Regions from separate parts of the Priestia sp. YIM B13551 genome, predicted to be linked through region 1. Evidence: riboswitches for the same ligand, from Rfam matches in the RefSeq annotation. Region 1 holds a riboswitch; each other region holds the start of a gene.
What was found. Region 1 has a riboswitch for S-adenosylmethionine ahead of ACFX4N_RS14400 (hypothetical protein). Riboswitches for the same ligand answer to the same signal wherever they lie in the genome.
Positions count from the first base shown of each region.

Region 2: another riboswitch for S-adenosylmethionine. It lies ahead of ACFX4N_RS03440 (Na+/H+ antiporter NhaC family protein); the one in region 1 lies ahead of ACFX4N_RS14400 (hypothetical protein).
Region 3: another riboswitch for S-adenosylmethionine. It lies ahead of ACFX4N_RS08755 (hypothetical protein); the one in region 1 lies ahead of ACFX4N_RS14400 (hypothetical protein).

Region 1 is NZ_JBHZOX010000002.1:927,072-931,951, reverse strand. It holds gene ACFX4N_RS14425 (DUF6044 family protein) at 1-861, shown strand, start outside; gene ACFX4N_RS14420 (glycosyltransferase family 2 protein) at 874-1,863, shown strand; gene ACFX4N_RS14415 (hypothetical protein) at 1,974-2,414, shown strand; gene ACFX4N_RS14410 (GNAT family N-acetyltransferase) at 2,498-2,944, shown strand; gene ACFX4N_RS14405 (hypothetical protein) at 2,957-3,253, opposite strand; SAM riboswitch class I at 3,375-3,476, shown strand; gene ACFX4N_RS14400 (hypothetical protein) at 3,546-3,884, shown strand; gene ACFX4N_RS14395 (DUF1540 domain-containing protein) at 3,985-4,143, shown strand; gene alaP (alanine permease AlaP) at 4,462-4,880, shown strand, end outside.
Region 2 is NZ_JBHZOX010000001.1:664,162-669,041, forward strand. It holds gene ACFX4N_RS03440 (Na+/H+ antiporter NhaC family protein) at 1-1,286, opposite strand, end outside; SAM riboswitch class I at 1,373-1,479, opposite strand; gene ACFX4N_RS03445 (ABC transporter permease) at 1,581-2,348, opposite strand; gene ACFX4N_RS03450 (ABC transporter ATP-binding protein) at 2,341-3,252, opposite strand; gene ACFX4N_RS03455 (YtoQ family protein) at 3,423-3,863, shown strand; gene ACFX4N_RS03460 (Ger(x)C family spore germination protein) at 4,017-4,880, opposite strand, start outside.
Region 3 is NZ_JBHZOX010000001.1:1,723,633-1,728,512, reverse strand. It holds gene ACFX4N_RS08775 (HAMP domain-containing protein) at 1-110, shown strand, start outside; gene ACFX4N_RS08770 (methyl-accepting chemotaxis protein) at 126-791, shown strand; gene ACFX4N_RS08765 (GNAT family N-acetyltransferase) at 1,325-1,831, shown strand; gene ACFX4N_RS08760 (M20 peptidase aminoacylase family protein) at 1,879-3,033, shown strand; SAM riboswitch class I at 3,097-3,198, shown strand; gene ACFX4N_RS08755 (hypothetical protein) at 3,266-3,508, shown strand; gene ACFX4N_RS08750 (M20/M25/M40 family metallo-hydrolase) at 3,978-4,880, shown strand, end outside.

The DNA of each region.
Region 1 (4,880 bases):
ATGACGCTTCATACCTTTGTCATTTTACCGCTTTCTTTTATTGTACTGTGGATTGTCGCTCGCAATCAGAATGGAAAGCTTGAAAAAACGTTTTTGCAGTTATTTGTTCTTAATCTACTACTGTCGATTTGGTATGCGTTTTGGTTTTATAAAGGATGGGAGCCGCTAAAAGAAAAATTTCAGCTTTTAAATACGTTTAACTTTGCTAGATTTCATTTTTTACGCCCGCTCATTATTTATTTGATGTTTGCCGTTGGCGGCTATGTTTTATGGAAGCGGGGCAAAGCGTGGAAAAAGTTTGTGTGGGTGTGTTTGGTTTTACAGCTGCTTGTGTTATTTATAGCGAACCCTGAGCTTTATTATCGCTACAATCACGAGCCGTCAGTCAAAGAATTTTATGCTGTCCATCAATTCGATGAAATCAGCAGATATATAGGGAAACCTAAATCATCTTATCGGGTAGCAAGCATTGGGCTTCATCCATCAATTGCTCAGTATAACGGCTTTTATACGCTAGATACGTATAACAACTTCTATCCGTTAACGTATAAACATGAGTTTCGCAAAATCATTGCCAAAGAGCTTGATAAAAATAAAAAGTTAGAAAGCTACTATGATCACTGGGGCAACCGCTGCTATGTGTTTGTTAGCGAGCTAGGGAAAAAATATGATTACCGAAAAGACTCAACGAAAAAAATCCGTCATTTGCAGCTTAATATCAGCCAATTTAAGAAAATGGGCGGTCGCTATATCTTTTCAGCTGTTCCAATCGAAAATGCTGAAAGTGACGGTTTGCACTTTTTAAAAGCATTTAACGATAAACAGTCCGCTTGGAAAGTGTATGTATATGAAGCAAAGTAAGGGGGCAATAACATGAACAGACCTATTTTAACGATTGTTGTTCCATGTTACAACGAAGAAGAAGTATTCACAGAGACATCTTTTCAATTAACTACTGTAATAAAAGAACTGATAAATGAACGTCTTGTATCGAGTGAAAGCACCATTTTATTTGTCGACGATGGAAGCAAAGACAGCACGTGGTCGCTTATTGAAAAAGAAAGCTGCAGCAATTTATTTGTAAAAGGGTTAAAGCTAGCGCGAAATGTAGGACATCAAAATGCTTTGCTCGCAGGACTAGAAGCAGCCCATAAGCAATCTGATTGCGTCATTTCCATTGACGCAGATTTGCAAGATGATATCAGCGTCATTCGTACCTTTGTGGAGAAATATTGGCTCGGGTATGAAGTCGTATATGGTGTTCGAGACAGCAGAGAAACCGATACATTTTTTAAACGAACCACGGCAGTAGGGTTTTACCGTTTTATGAATAAGCTAGGAATTCAGCTCGTTCAAAATCACGCTGATTTTCGTCTCATGAGCAAACGTGCTCTTGGCGAACTCATGAAATATAAAGAAGGAAACGTCTTTTTACGAGGCCTTGTACCATTAGTAGGATTTCGCTCCACGGAAGTCACATATGACCGAAAAGAACGGACGGCGGGCGAATCAAAATATCCGTTAAAGAAAATGCTTGCTTTTGCATTCGATGGGATTACATCTTTTAGCGTAGCGCCGATACGCTTATTGACGCTGCTTGGAGGAGCTTCTTTTCTCTTTAGTATTGCGTTTGGTATTTATGCGCTGATTCAAAAATATTTAGATCATACGCAAATCGGCTGGACGTCTCTTATTTTATCCATTTGGCTTGTAGGCGGCCTGCAGCTAATGGGAATGGGTCTTGTCGGAGAATACATTGGCAAGATTTTTAACGAAGTGAAACAGCGTCCTAAATATGCGATTGAAAGAGATTTATATACAAAACACTCATTAGACAAACAAAAAGATTTGCTTATGCATTAATTTAAGAAGCTTCTCCTAAATGGAGAGGCTTTTTTTTGTTAAAGCGTTTATCATAATTTTTAAGTGAACAGGAAATGCTACTACTAAAATTTCTAAGGAGATCAAAATCTATGAAAAGACTATTTTATACAGTCAGCACTTTTTGTTTTGTCTGGCTTGCTTTTGCAGCCATTCATGTCAGCGCTCTTTCGATTGAGAAGCTTCCAATGAAGAAATCATCTGAACAATGGTCGGTTGAACTGACAAAAGCGAGCATGACGGGAGATAATCAGCTAAAGTGGAAAAATAACGTCTATCATACATATGGATTAACCGTTGAAAACATTGGGAAAGACGTAGAGCGCGTGCAGGTCCAAGCTTTTCGGCACGAAGGAAAAAATAAGGCGAAATACAGCTTGTTTTCTCCTATTGAAAGGTCTAACTTAAGCAAAAGCGGTCAGCGTTTTCGCTATGCGAATTTTGCTGTTCCTGGAAAAGCGGCAAGCTTAGACATCATGATCAACTGGACGGACGAACAAGGTAATCATCAAGAGCATTTTGAATTTAAATAAAAGTCTTCGCCTAGGCGAAGACTTTTATTTTGCAGGAATTTATCCTCGCATGTAGAAAACGAACACGAAAGGAGAGATCCATAATGATTGCAAAAGCTACTGAAGAAGAATTACAGGAAATTCGGACGAAATCTGCTGATGCGCTGTTTGAAGGAACAATGAAGCAGTTTCATCCGTCAGCTGAACGCGTAAATGAACTAGTTGGTAGTGCCTTTGAAAAAGGCTGTTATTATTTAGTTTCAAGACAAGAAAATAAACTCGCAGGCTGGGTTCTTATCGGCCCATCTACCGACTTCTTTTCAAAAGAAGAAATTGGCTTTATCTACGAATTATATGTTGTACCGGAATACCGCGGGCAAGGTTTAGCCAAGCCGTTAATACAAAAAGCAATTGATGAATTGTCTATCAAAGGATACCCTGAAATCAGACTCAGCGTTCATGCTGGGAATTTTGCACAGCATGTGTATCGTGACCTTGGATTTGTAGATAAACAAATATCAATGACCTTACAGGTGGTAAAACGTCCGTAACGTTGGTGAATATCAGCGAGTCCATAAAACATAAGATGTTATACACGCGATGAGGTTTGGCAGTGAAAGTAAAAGTAAATAAGTAGCCCAAACGGCTCCTTTATCTAGTACTTCAACGGCTCCTCCACCTGTATTATCTGAGGAAGGGGGATCTTCAAGCGCGTTCATAACTAAAGCTGCCGCAGCTAAAATAATTCCTCCGATGCTTCCCGTTGTTTTGACAATTGCAATATGGAAAGTAGATGAAAAAGCAATAGTAAGAAGCAGCAGCAAGCTTCCCAAAAAAGCAGATAACATATATCGTTTCATGTGCTCACCATCCTTTATGAAATCATACCATATTTTACTTCTTTTTTCTTTTTATTGAAAAGCTATTGACGTAACCTATAAAACATATTAGAATAGTCAGAAATAATTCAAAAACGAAATATTCTTATCTAGAGAGGTGGAGGGACTGGCCCTTTGAAGCCTCAGCAACCACAATTATTGAATGGTGCTAATTCCAGCATAGCCTAGCTCTGACAGATAAGAAGAGGAATCTTTTTCTATGATGAAATCCTCTTCTTAGGAAGAAACATTTCGTATAGAAAAGGTGAGGACATTGAACAGTAGACAAACAGCGTTAAGCACTGATGATTATTTAGATCTATACTTATTAGCCAAAGAAATAAAAGACGAAACGTGGCAGCAGGAAACTTTAGCCGCGCTAAAAACGCAGCAAAATCGTTCATTTGAAGAAAAACAATCCGCCCTAGTTCAAGAGATATGGGAAGATTTTAAACAGTTAAATGAAGATATTTCTTTTACGTATCGCTTGATTCAAAAAGAGCCAACTAACGAACAATTTCAGGCTAAATTAAGGCACTTGAGAGAACGGCGGATCACGCTGAGCCGTGAGTTATATTTAGCTAAAAAACAGTATGTTGAACACACGCAATAAAAAGATCCGCTTGATAAACAAGCGGTTTTTTTGCGTGAAAATGTTAGAATCGTTATATTTCGGGTAGTAAATAGATAAGACAAGCAAAGGAGGGGTAACAGTGGCCCAAGGTGTATTATGTGAAGTGAATGAGTGCATGTATTGGAAATCCGGAAATAAATGCAGTGCAGAGTCCATTTACGTTGTGAGTCCTGAAAGTAGTCACCATTTTTCTGAAACGGAAGAACCTGGCTGTAAAACTTTTGAACCCGCGAGATAAATGCTAGTTTTTATAAAAAAAGCATAAAATGAACGATGCGCTGACGGAGTTGAGTCGGCGTTTTTCTATTTTTTTAAAATACTATTGCTTAGGTGCAATAATAAATACATATTAAAATAGCAGTGTCTACGTCTAATTGTGCGTTTAAACAAAATGATAAGATAATTTTTTTGTTTTTCGACAAAAGAAAAGTGAGAGAAAGGTGATAGAATACAAATATACAGCCTAGCTGTCTTTTAGCACAAACTTATATGAAAGCGCTAACAAAAAAGGCTGTGTTCATCTCGTTTTGACAGATTGGAAAAAGGGGAGACGTTTATGCAGGGGAAAACTCAGGGGAAAGAATTGAAACGCGGGTTAGAAGAAAGACATGTGACGCTGATGTCCTTAGGAGCAGCCATAGGGGTAGGGCTGTTTCTTGGATCTGCATCTGCTATTAAATTAGCAGGACCGGGGATATTATTGGCGTACGGATTTAGCGGAATGATTATGTTTTTTATTATGAGAGCACTTGGAGAAATGGCGATTCAAAAACCTGTTGCAGGTTCATTCAGTAAGTACGCGCGCGACTATTTAGGGCCGCTTGCCGGTTATTTAACAGGTTGGAACTACTGGTTTTTATGGGTTGTAACATGTATGGCTGAAATTACAGCCGTTGGCATTTATATGGGGTATTGGTATCCAGATGTACCAAACTGGATTTGGGCGTTATCGGCGCTTGTTATCATGACAACGGT
Region 2 (4,880 bases), on a different contig from region 1:
GACTTTTTATTTAAACGAGGAAATCCAATTACAATCGCAATGATTCCGCAAACCGCTGTTAACATTGGATAGAATGTAAATGGAATAATCTCAATCGGTGAAACTTTAGCAAATCCTGCTGCGAGAAGCATTTGTGCGCCGTAAGGGATAAGCCCTTGAACGCTGCATGAAAACAAGTCCAGCAGACTGGCTGATTTACGATTATCAATTGAATACTTATCAGAGATTTCTTTTGCTAACGGACCTGCTGTAATAATTGAAATCGTGTTATTAGCCGTCGCTAAATTAGTTAAACTTACCAATCCGGCGATGCTGAATTCTCCGCCTTTTTTTGTTTGAATGCGTCGTGTTAATAAATTCAATAAGAACTGAATACCGCCATTATAGCGAATAAGCTCAACCATTCCGCCAATTAACAGAGATAAAATAATTAACTCTGACATTCCGCCAATACCTTCTGTCACAGTTTTAGCAAGAGAAGAAAGCGTGTAGCTTCCGTCAGCTAATCCAATCACGCCGGCTAGCACAATTCCTCCGGTTAAAATGCTTAATACGTTTGCACCAAATACTGCAGCAATGAGTACGCCGATATAAGGCAAGATTTTAAACCAGCTGAAATCTTTAATTTCTACTGATGACGTGTTTCCTAGCGTCATTACAAGCAATAGAATCACTGTAACAATCGCTGCAGGAAGTACGATAAAAAAGTTTACTTTCAATTTATCTGTCATATTTGTTTTTTGCGTACGAACTGCCGCAATCGTTGTATCAGAGACAACAGATAAATTATCACCAAACATTGCACCGCCAATCACACCGGCTATTGCCAATGTAACAGAAACATGCGCTTGCTCACTGATTCCTACAGCGATAGGTCCCAGCGCAGCAATTGTTCCCATTGATGTTCCCATCGAAATTGAAATGAATGCGCCAATAACAAAGATTCCTGCTACGACTAAGCTTTGCGGAAGCACAGAAAGCGCTAAGTTTACCGTTGAATCCACAGCTCCCATGCCTTTAGCGACTTCAGAAAAAGCACCTGCTAAAATAAAAATAAGCACCATAATAATGATATCAGGATGTCCTGCTCCTTTAGCAAAACGCTCCACTTTTACATTAAGTGAATCTTTGCGGTTCATAGCCAGCGCCACAATGGCTGCAATGATAATGGCTACTAATACAGGCAGCTTATAAAAGTCTCCCGTTATAATTCCTGATCCGACAAACAGGACTAAAAAGACGCCCAGCGGTAACAGCGCCCAGCCGTTTCCTTTTTGTTGTTCCATTCTTAACACCTCTTGTTTACGTAATAAAAAAAGACCTCTTCTTATTGATAAGAAGAGGTCTCTTATTTTGTATCATAAGATTACCCTTCTCATCTTCCAAACGAAACATCGTCTGCTGGATTTGGCACCGCACTGCGTACAGCCAGTTGCCGAGACATCATAGGGCCAGTCCCTCCGTCTCTCTTGATAAGAAGTTTATAGTTGTTTTAAAAATAGTCTTTCACTACTGTAATCTCTTTTTATTTAATTGTCAAATGCTATTTCAGAAAAATATATAGTGCGAAAATTCTCACATCAATTAGCTACGTCTCGTTTTAAAAACGCTGCCCAAGCTACGCCCATAAAGAAGACAAAATGCGCGACTAAGACGAAGATTGAAAATGGAATCGTCATGCCGTCAAACAGCGGTTTCATTCCGTCCATATACTGCACAAAGTTCGTGTTGGCAAATAATAAAAATTTCCCCCACCATAAGCCTAACTCTGATACTAGTCCTGTTACAGCTTTCGCGCCGATACTTACGACAATAGCTAGACTTGAAGCAAGCGCGCTGTTTCTAAATAAAGACGACAGCATGAATGCGAACGTCATCATCATAAACGTTTCCATATACGCACTGTCATACGTAAGCGTAATGTTTTTAAGCAGCTGCGCATCTCCTTCTAGACTGGTAAATCCAAAGAACAAGGCTCCCCATACAAACGAAAAAAGCAAATAGCTCAGTAAATAATACAAGCTAATTAAAATGAGGGTTAGGTACTTGGATGCTAAAATCGTTGAACGTCTAGCAGGGCGAATTAAAAGAAGCTTAATGGTACCTGCCTCAAACTCTTTTGCAACCATTGACCCTCCAACAGCAAGAGCAAAAAATTGAACAAGAATGAGCATACCTGAACTAAATGACAGGAAGTTCAAAATGTTGTCTTCCGTTCCCGCACTGTTTGCTACTTTCTTCATTAAAAGAGCCATACAAAGAGTTAAAATACCGATTGTAATAAACGTGACTTTTGTACTTCTTTTATGAAACCATTTCATATGTTCATTTTGAATTAACTTAAGCATGGTGCTCTCCTTCCGTAACGGACATAAACGAATCTTCAAGCGTCTCATACACAGGAGTGATTCGGTAGACTAAAATATCGCTGTCCACTAATTTTCTATTCACAGCTGGAATTTGTTCTTTTACAATCGCCACGTCGATACTATGTGATCTCATCGTTACTTCAAATTCTTGTGATAAAAGATCCGCTGCTTTTTGCGCATCAGACACTTCAAATTCTACGTACATTCCTTGATCTTGACGATTTGGAGATAGATCTTGAATGGCTTTTAACTCACCGTCTTGAATAATGCCAACGCGGTCACATAGTGCTTCTACTTCTTTTAATAAGTGGCTCGCGATTAAGATTGAAATTCCTTCTTCCCTGCAAAGCGTTTGTAAATATGTACGAAATTCTCTCATTCCCGCTGGGTCTAGACCATTTGTTGGTTCGTCTAATAAAAGCAATGCAGGCTTATGTAAAATAGCTTGAGCCACTCCTAAACGCTGTCTCATCCCAAGAGAATACGTCTTCACTTTTGCATGAATGCTGTTTTCAAGCTTTACTAAAGCAATCACTTCATCCAAGCGTTCTGATGTGATCCCTTCATGCATATTCGCAAAGTGTTTTAAATTTTGATAGCCCGTCAGATAATCATAAAACTCAGGGTTTTCAATAATCGCTCCAATTGATTTCATAGCTGATGTAAACTGTTCTTTTAAAGGAAAGCCGTTAACGGTAATCGTGCCCTCTGTTTCTTTAATGAGTCCTACGACGGTACGAATTAGCGTTGTCTTTCCAGAACCATTTGGACCAAGCAATCCGAAAATCTCACCGCGCTCAACCGATAAGGATACATCATGCAAAATGGTTTTCTTCCCAATTACTTTACTGACATGATCTACTTGTAGCACTGTTTCTGTCATCATGTACATCCTTTCTTTAATTAGCAATACGCCTTCTATTGTTTCTCTTTTTTAACTATTTGTCTACTATAACCTTATTTTTGGAAAAGTAGCCCATTCAAATCATTCGTATTATCCGCTTACATTTGATAAAATAAAACAAACTTTAGTTAGAGGAGGACTTCTACATAATGAACTTAACCGTATACCTTGCCGGGCAAATTCACGATAATTGGCGAGACGAAATTAAAAACCAAGCAGAACAATTAAACCTTCCCCTTACCTTTGTCGGTCCCATGACAGACCATGACCGCTCCGACAACATTGGAGAAGAAATTTTAGGAAAACAGCCTAACGCTGTCTTAAAAGATGAAGCTGCTTCTCAAATTAATAATTTACGTACGCAGGTACTCCTAAAAAAATCTGATGTGGTTATTGCTTTATTTGGCGAAAAATACAAGCAATGGAACAGCGCAATGGATGCGGCGACAGCCATTGCATTAGATAAACCGCTAATTTTGGTTCGCCCTGAAAAACTGCATCACCCGCTTAAAGAACTGTCAAACAAAGCCCAGGTTGTAGTCGAAACGCCAGAACAGGCTCTTCAAGCATTAGCTTATATTTTTGAATAGCAAATAAGAGCTGTCGGTTCTGGACAGCTCTTATTTTTCATTTATCCCTCAAGCTCATTACTAGGGGAAATATTTTTTTAGCAAGCTCTAAGGCTATTCCTTTTAGCTTCTTTCATTTTCAACATCAAAACAAGCAAAATTGTACTTAGCTACTCATTTTTTTGATCCTGACGTTCCATAATCTTTAATCATTAATTTTACATCATAGTTAATTGGAACTTCACTAAATGTTTGATCCCAATTGTCTTTAACCCTCATCCATACTCTGGGCCTCTTAATTCTCAATTGGTTTCCGAACCCGGCCACATCGACTTTATATTCTTTTTGCATTTTTTCTACCGTGTTTCTTACGAGGTGTTTCACTTTTTTTTCTGAGTTTTTTTGCACCTTCTGTAAAAATTGATTTTTCAAAGGATTTCCTGAGACCACCCAATTTTCAGATAGCCTCCCCTCGGATTCAATATGCACATTGAAGGAGATGCTATTTCCTTTAACATGAGGTTCAATATGACTTTTCATGGATTCTATTTCGTATACAATCAGCTGACCGGTCTTTTTATCAAAGCTTTTCACTAGCCCGCCTTTCCCTTTTCCTGTGATCCAAGTCAGACCATCTAGTTCTTCTTCATTCAAAAAACCGATCATTTTGTTTGTTTTCCCTTTAATTATGGCAGCACCAGCAAATTTGATTTCCCCATTTGCCGATAATACATTTTGCAATAGAAAACTAGTCCCTGATTCAATATTGCTCTCTAATTTAATGAGCGAAGTGGGAGGTAAAATTCTTGTTGTTCGATAGGCATTTTCCACCATTCCAGCCAAACGAAATGCCGGGATCTCTCCTGCTGTCTTCGATTCTAGCCCGTCGCTAGCTCTCCCTTTACTAATAAGTACAAGACAACTTGGTCTAATCTCATTATCACGAAGAAACTCATTCACTAATTTTCCTAAGCTATACGTTCTTGCAAGAGCCTCGCCAATAATAATTACTTTTAGATGTTGGCTGGCAATCGAAGT
Region 3 (4,880 bases), on a different contig from region 1:
TTCAAGAAATTGCTGCGGGTTCTGATAAGCAGTTGCTAAATGTGGTTGAAACCGAGCAAGCTATGGTGGATATGGCCAAGCTGCTTCAGAAAATGACTGATCATTCTTAAAAGGTACAACAATCGATGAACAGAGCCTCTGAACATGCTTCCACTGGAAATGTTTCGGTGAAAGAGGTGACGAACCAAATGAATAAAATCTATGAATCAGTTAAGATATCCACCAGTGAAGTAAGGGGACTCGAAGATCGTTCTACAGAGATTGGACGAATTATTGACACGATTACAAGAATTGCTGAACAAACAAATCTTCTTGCACTTAATGCTGCTATTGAAGCTGCAAGAGCTGGGGAACATGGAAAAGGTTTTGCTGTAGTAGCAGGGGAAGTACGTAAGCTAGCGGAAGAATCTAAAACGTCCGCTATACAAATCAGTCATCTGTTAAAAGAAATTGAAGCCCAGGCAAAGCAGGCTTATCAAAACATGGAAGTCAATACAGAAGAAGTCACACTTGGTATTGCCACTGTCGAAGATGTAACTGAACAATTTTCCACAATCATGGAGGATGTCTTTGCTGCTCAAGAACAAATGAACAAAATGACAAAGGCAACAGGAGAGATTGATGGGTATTCGTTCAAGGTAATGGAGTCTGTCATGGGCCTTTCAGAGGTTGCTAAACAAGCAGCTGCTTATGCTGAAGAAGTAGCTGCGGCTTCACAGGAGGAGTTAGCATCTATAGAAGAACTTGTGGTGTTGGCAGCTACTTTAAAAGCTACGGTAAGTGAGTCCTGAAGTCGATCTTGGTATATACGTAATGAGGCTGTGAAAAAAGTATTTTCGTTGAAGGAAGGTCCGAACGATGAATCGAGCTTCTTGATTGAGAATCCAACTTCGTTCAGATCTTTTCATGGTTATCTATCTTGGGCATAGGTTTCATGTATGTAGGTGCTTCTAACTGTTGGTTGGAGGGAAAGATGAAGACTCCTGCGGGGAATGCGGAAGAGGTGGGACCCCGCAGGAGCATAAATGACGAGGAGGCTCAGCTGCCGCCCGCGGAAAGCGAAGTCTTGCACTGAAATCAACAGCGGTGTAACAAGCAGTCCAGCTCATGTATCCCATTTGTTCGTCTTCAGCTTGGAGTGATTTAGTTATGTATCAATCTCTTTTGTTTTATTTATACCCTTTATAGAAAACGATAAATAGAATTGACACGTTATAAAAGCAGTTGTATAGTGAGTACGCAAGGCGCCAGTCTGTCTTTTTTAATTCTTAGTAAACTTATAAGTTAAATAAAATATTTAAACACTGCATAAGGAGGCGAAGAGATGAAAAATGAATTCCGTTTGGCAACAAATGACGACGCAGATAACTTATTGAACTTAACTCTACAAGCATATAAGCCTATTCGAGAGCGAGGCATTCCTTTCTTAGCAGCTACTGCTGATCTTGCCCTTGTTAAGAAAAATATTTCTCAAAACCTTTGCTATGTATATGAAGAAGATAAAAGAATCGCTGCAACTGTATCTATACGAATGCCTTGGGGAGAACATCCAGGTCCGTTTGCTGTTCCGCATCTTTGGTGGTTTGCAGTGGACCCGTCGTTTGCCAGGAAAGGCGTTGGTTCTAAGCTGCTGCATCTAGTAGAGGAAGAGGTAATAAAAAATACGTTTAAATCACCAGGTGTGTCTTTAGGAACAGCAAAAGAACATCCTTGGTTAGTTGAGATGTATGAACGAAAAGGATATGTTCAAGCTAAAGAAAAGCACCTTGCAGAAGGTTATACGACCGTATTTCTTTATAAAAAATTCAATGAGGTACACTATTTGTCGTAAAAGATAGAGAAGTGATCCAAATTAAGAAATGTGAAAGAGTGATAAATATGACCGATCAATTACTACTAAACGAGCTAATAGACATACGCCGTGAGCTGCACCGGTTTCCAGAACTTTCAATGAAAGAATATGAAACAACTAAACGTATTAAAAAGTGGTTAAAACACTATGATATTTCTATAGCGGATGAATTCCAATTAGACGTAGGAGCAGTAGCAGAAATTGTGGGAGGAAAGCCGGGACCTATTATCGCTATTCGAGCTGATATTGATGCGCTGCCAATTGAAGAAAAAACCAATCTGCCATTTGCTTCTGAAGTGAACGGTGTTATGCACGCATGCGGCCATGATTTTCATACGGCTTCTATAATCGGAGCAGCTATCCTTCTTAAAGAGCGTCAGCAGGAGCTTTGCGGTACGGTTCGATTTATCTTTCAGCCAGCCGAAGAAACGGCTTCTGGGGCAAAAATGCTAGTTGAAAAAGGTGTGCTCGAAGGAGTGGAAGCGATATTTGGGATGCATAACAAACCGGATCTTCCTGTAGGAACCATTGGTATTAAACCGGGACCTTTAATGGCAAGTGTTGATCGTTTTGAAATTGACGTCAAAGGAGTAGGAGGTCACGCGGGTATTCCTGAAAAAACAATAGATCCGATTGCTGCTGCTGGTCAAATTGTTACTAGTTTACAAACCATTGTCAGCCGTAATCTCAGCCCCTTTCAAAATGTTGTTGTCAGCATAACTCAAATCCATGGAGGGAGCTCGTGGAACGTCATTCCTGACAAAGTAACGCTTGAAGGAACTGTGCGTACCTTTCAAGAAGAAGCGAGAGAAAAAATACCGGCTCTTATGAAACGAACTGCTGAAGGGATTGGCGCAGCTTTCGGGGCTTCAGTAGACGTTAAATGGTATCCATATCTTCCTGTAGTAAACAATGATGATACGCTGGAAAAACTAGTTACTAAAGCGGCAGAGGATCTTAGTTATCAAGTCGTAGAAGCTGAACAATCGCCTGGAGGAGAAGATTTTGCCGTATATCAGCAGCATGTACCAGGATTTTTTGTATGGATGGGTACAGCTGGAGAATATGAATGGCACCATCCTTCTTTTTCATTAAATGAAGAGGCATTACTTGTAGCAGCTTCTTATTTTGCTAATCTAAGCTTTCATTTTTTGAATTCATTCCATTACCAAAAAAATTAAAATATTTTTATTTTTCTATTTACGGGGATGGAATTGTTTGATAAAATAAATTTTAAATTAAAAAAGTTATCACGAGTGGACGAGAGATCTGGCTCTTTGACTCCACAGCAACCTACGAATGTAAGGTGCTCCTACCAGCAAAGCATGTGCTTTGGGTGATAAAACGGGTGAAAAACTCATTTTGCATCAAAGCAAAATGAGTTTTTTTATTTTTCTAAAAGGAGAGGGTTTTATGAGTCATACAGCAGTTGCAGCACATACAGGAGAGAAAGCATTAAAGGAAGCAGTGAAATTATTAGGAAAGCATTATCAAGTAGCTTATCGCGAATTAGAAACATTTTATGAAATTGTGGTCGAAAACCATGTTCGTACATATGCTGTAGGCATAGATATTAAAGATGTACAAAAAGCAAATGAACTAGAAATTTATTCATCATGCTGTTCCAAGCTTGAGCGAGTAGGCTGTCTTTTATAGAAGAAGTCTGCTCGCGCCTCTATTTTTTAAGTGTTTTTAAATAGAAAGCATGGTTTTTGACAAGCAAAGAATCTGGTGGGTATAATCAATACTCACTAGGTTTTAAAATTAATCATAAATTGTCGAAATTTTTACGCAAATTAAAGGTTACATTCGAAATGAATTGTGGTATGTTATAAAACAAGAATATTTTATGAAAGGAGCATTGAAATGGAAATGTCTCTTGAACACGGAAACGATGCAGGAAGCGAACAGCTTATTGATCGTATCCTAGACTTTTTAGAAGATGACGAAAAGTAAAAAAAGAGTGTGCGGTGCTATCCCTAGCCGCGCACTCTTTTTTTATCATGTGCGTAAAGGCAGCGCCATACTATGATACATAGGGATAGAATGAAAGAGTCTCTGTCAAAGGGATTGACGAATGGTTTTGTTTGATAGAAAATTTAGAAAAAGGAAAGAGATGAAGGGTATGTCGAACAAAACATCTTTGTATCAAACAAAAGAACAGTTAAAAAAACTTGTAAGCGAATTGGTTTCTATACCTAGCGTGACAGGAACGATGGCAGAAGTGGAAATGGCTGAATCGATAGCGTCTTATTTATTGAAGCTGCCTTACTTTCAAAAAAACGAGCAAGTCGAGCTTCATTCAACAGGAGACGGACGGTCGATTGTCACAGCTTTTGTTCAAGGGAAAAATACGAATAAAACAGTTGTACTAGTAAGTCATTACGATGTAGTGGATGTACAAGATTATGGACAGTGGAAAAAGGATGCTTTTCACGCTGATACATTAACGAGTACTTTTTATAACCATATGGAACAAGTTCCGGCGCACGTACAAAAGGATATGATAAAAGGAGACTGGCTTTTTGGCAGAGGAACGATGGACATGAAAGCAGGCATTGCCCTGCATATCAGTATGGTTGAACGAGCATGCAACGGAGAGTTTGACGGAAACATCCTGCTGCTGTCGGTGCCGGATGAAGAAGTAAATTCGCTTGGGATGAGAAAAGCAGTGCCTGTTCTTTTAGAACTTGCCCGCAAACATCAGCTGGATTTTTCTCTCATGCTAAATGCAGAACCAGTGTTCAGCCGCTATCCTGGAGATCAAACGAACTATGTGTACTCAGGATCGATTGGGAAGATCATGCCAAGCTTTTTGTGTTATGGAAAAGAAACTCATGTAGGGGAACCGCTAGCTGGTTTAAATGCTAATTTACTAGCTTCTTATTTAACAAAAGAAATAGAATTAAACGTTGATTTTTGCGAAAAAGTAAGAGAAGAAACGAGTCCACCTCCTACGGTGCTGATACAAAAAGATTTAAAAGAAGAGTATTCAGTTCAAGTTCCGCACTCTGCCGTTGTATTATTT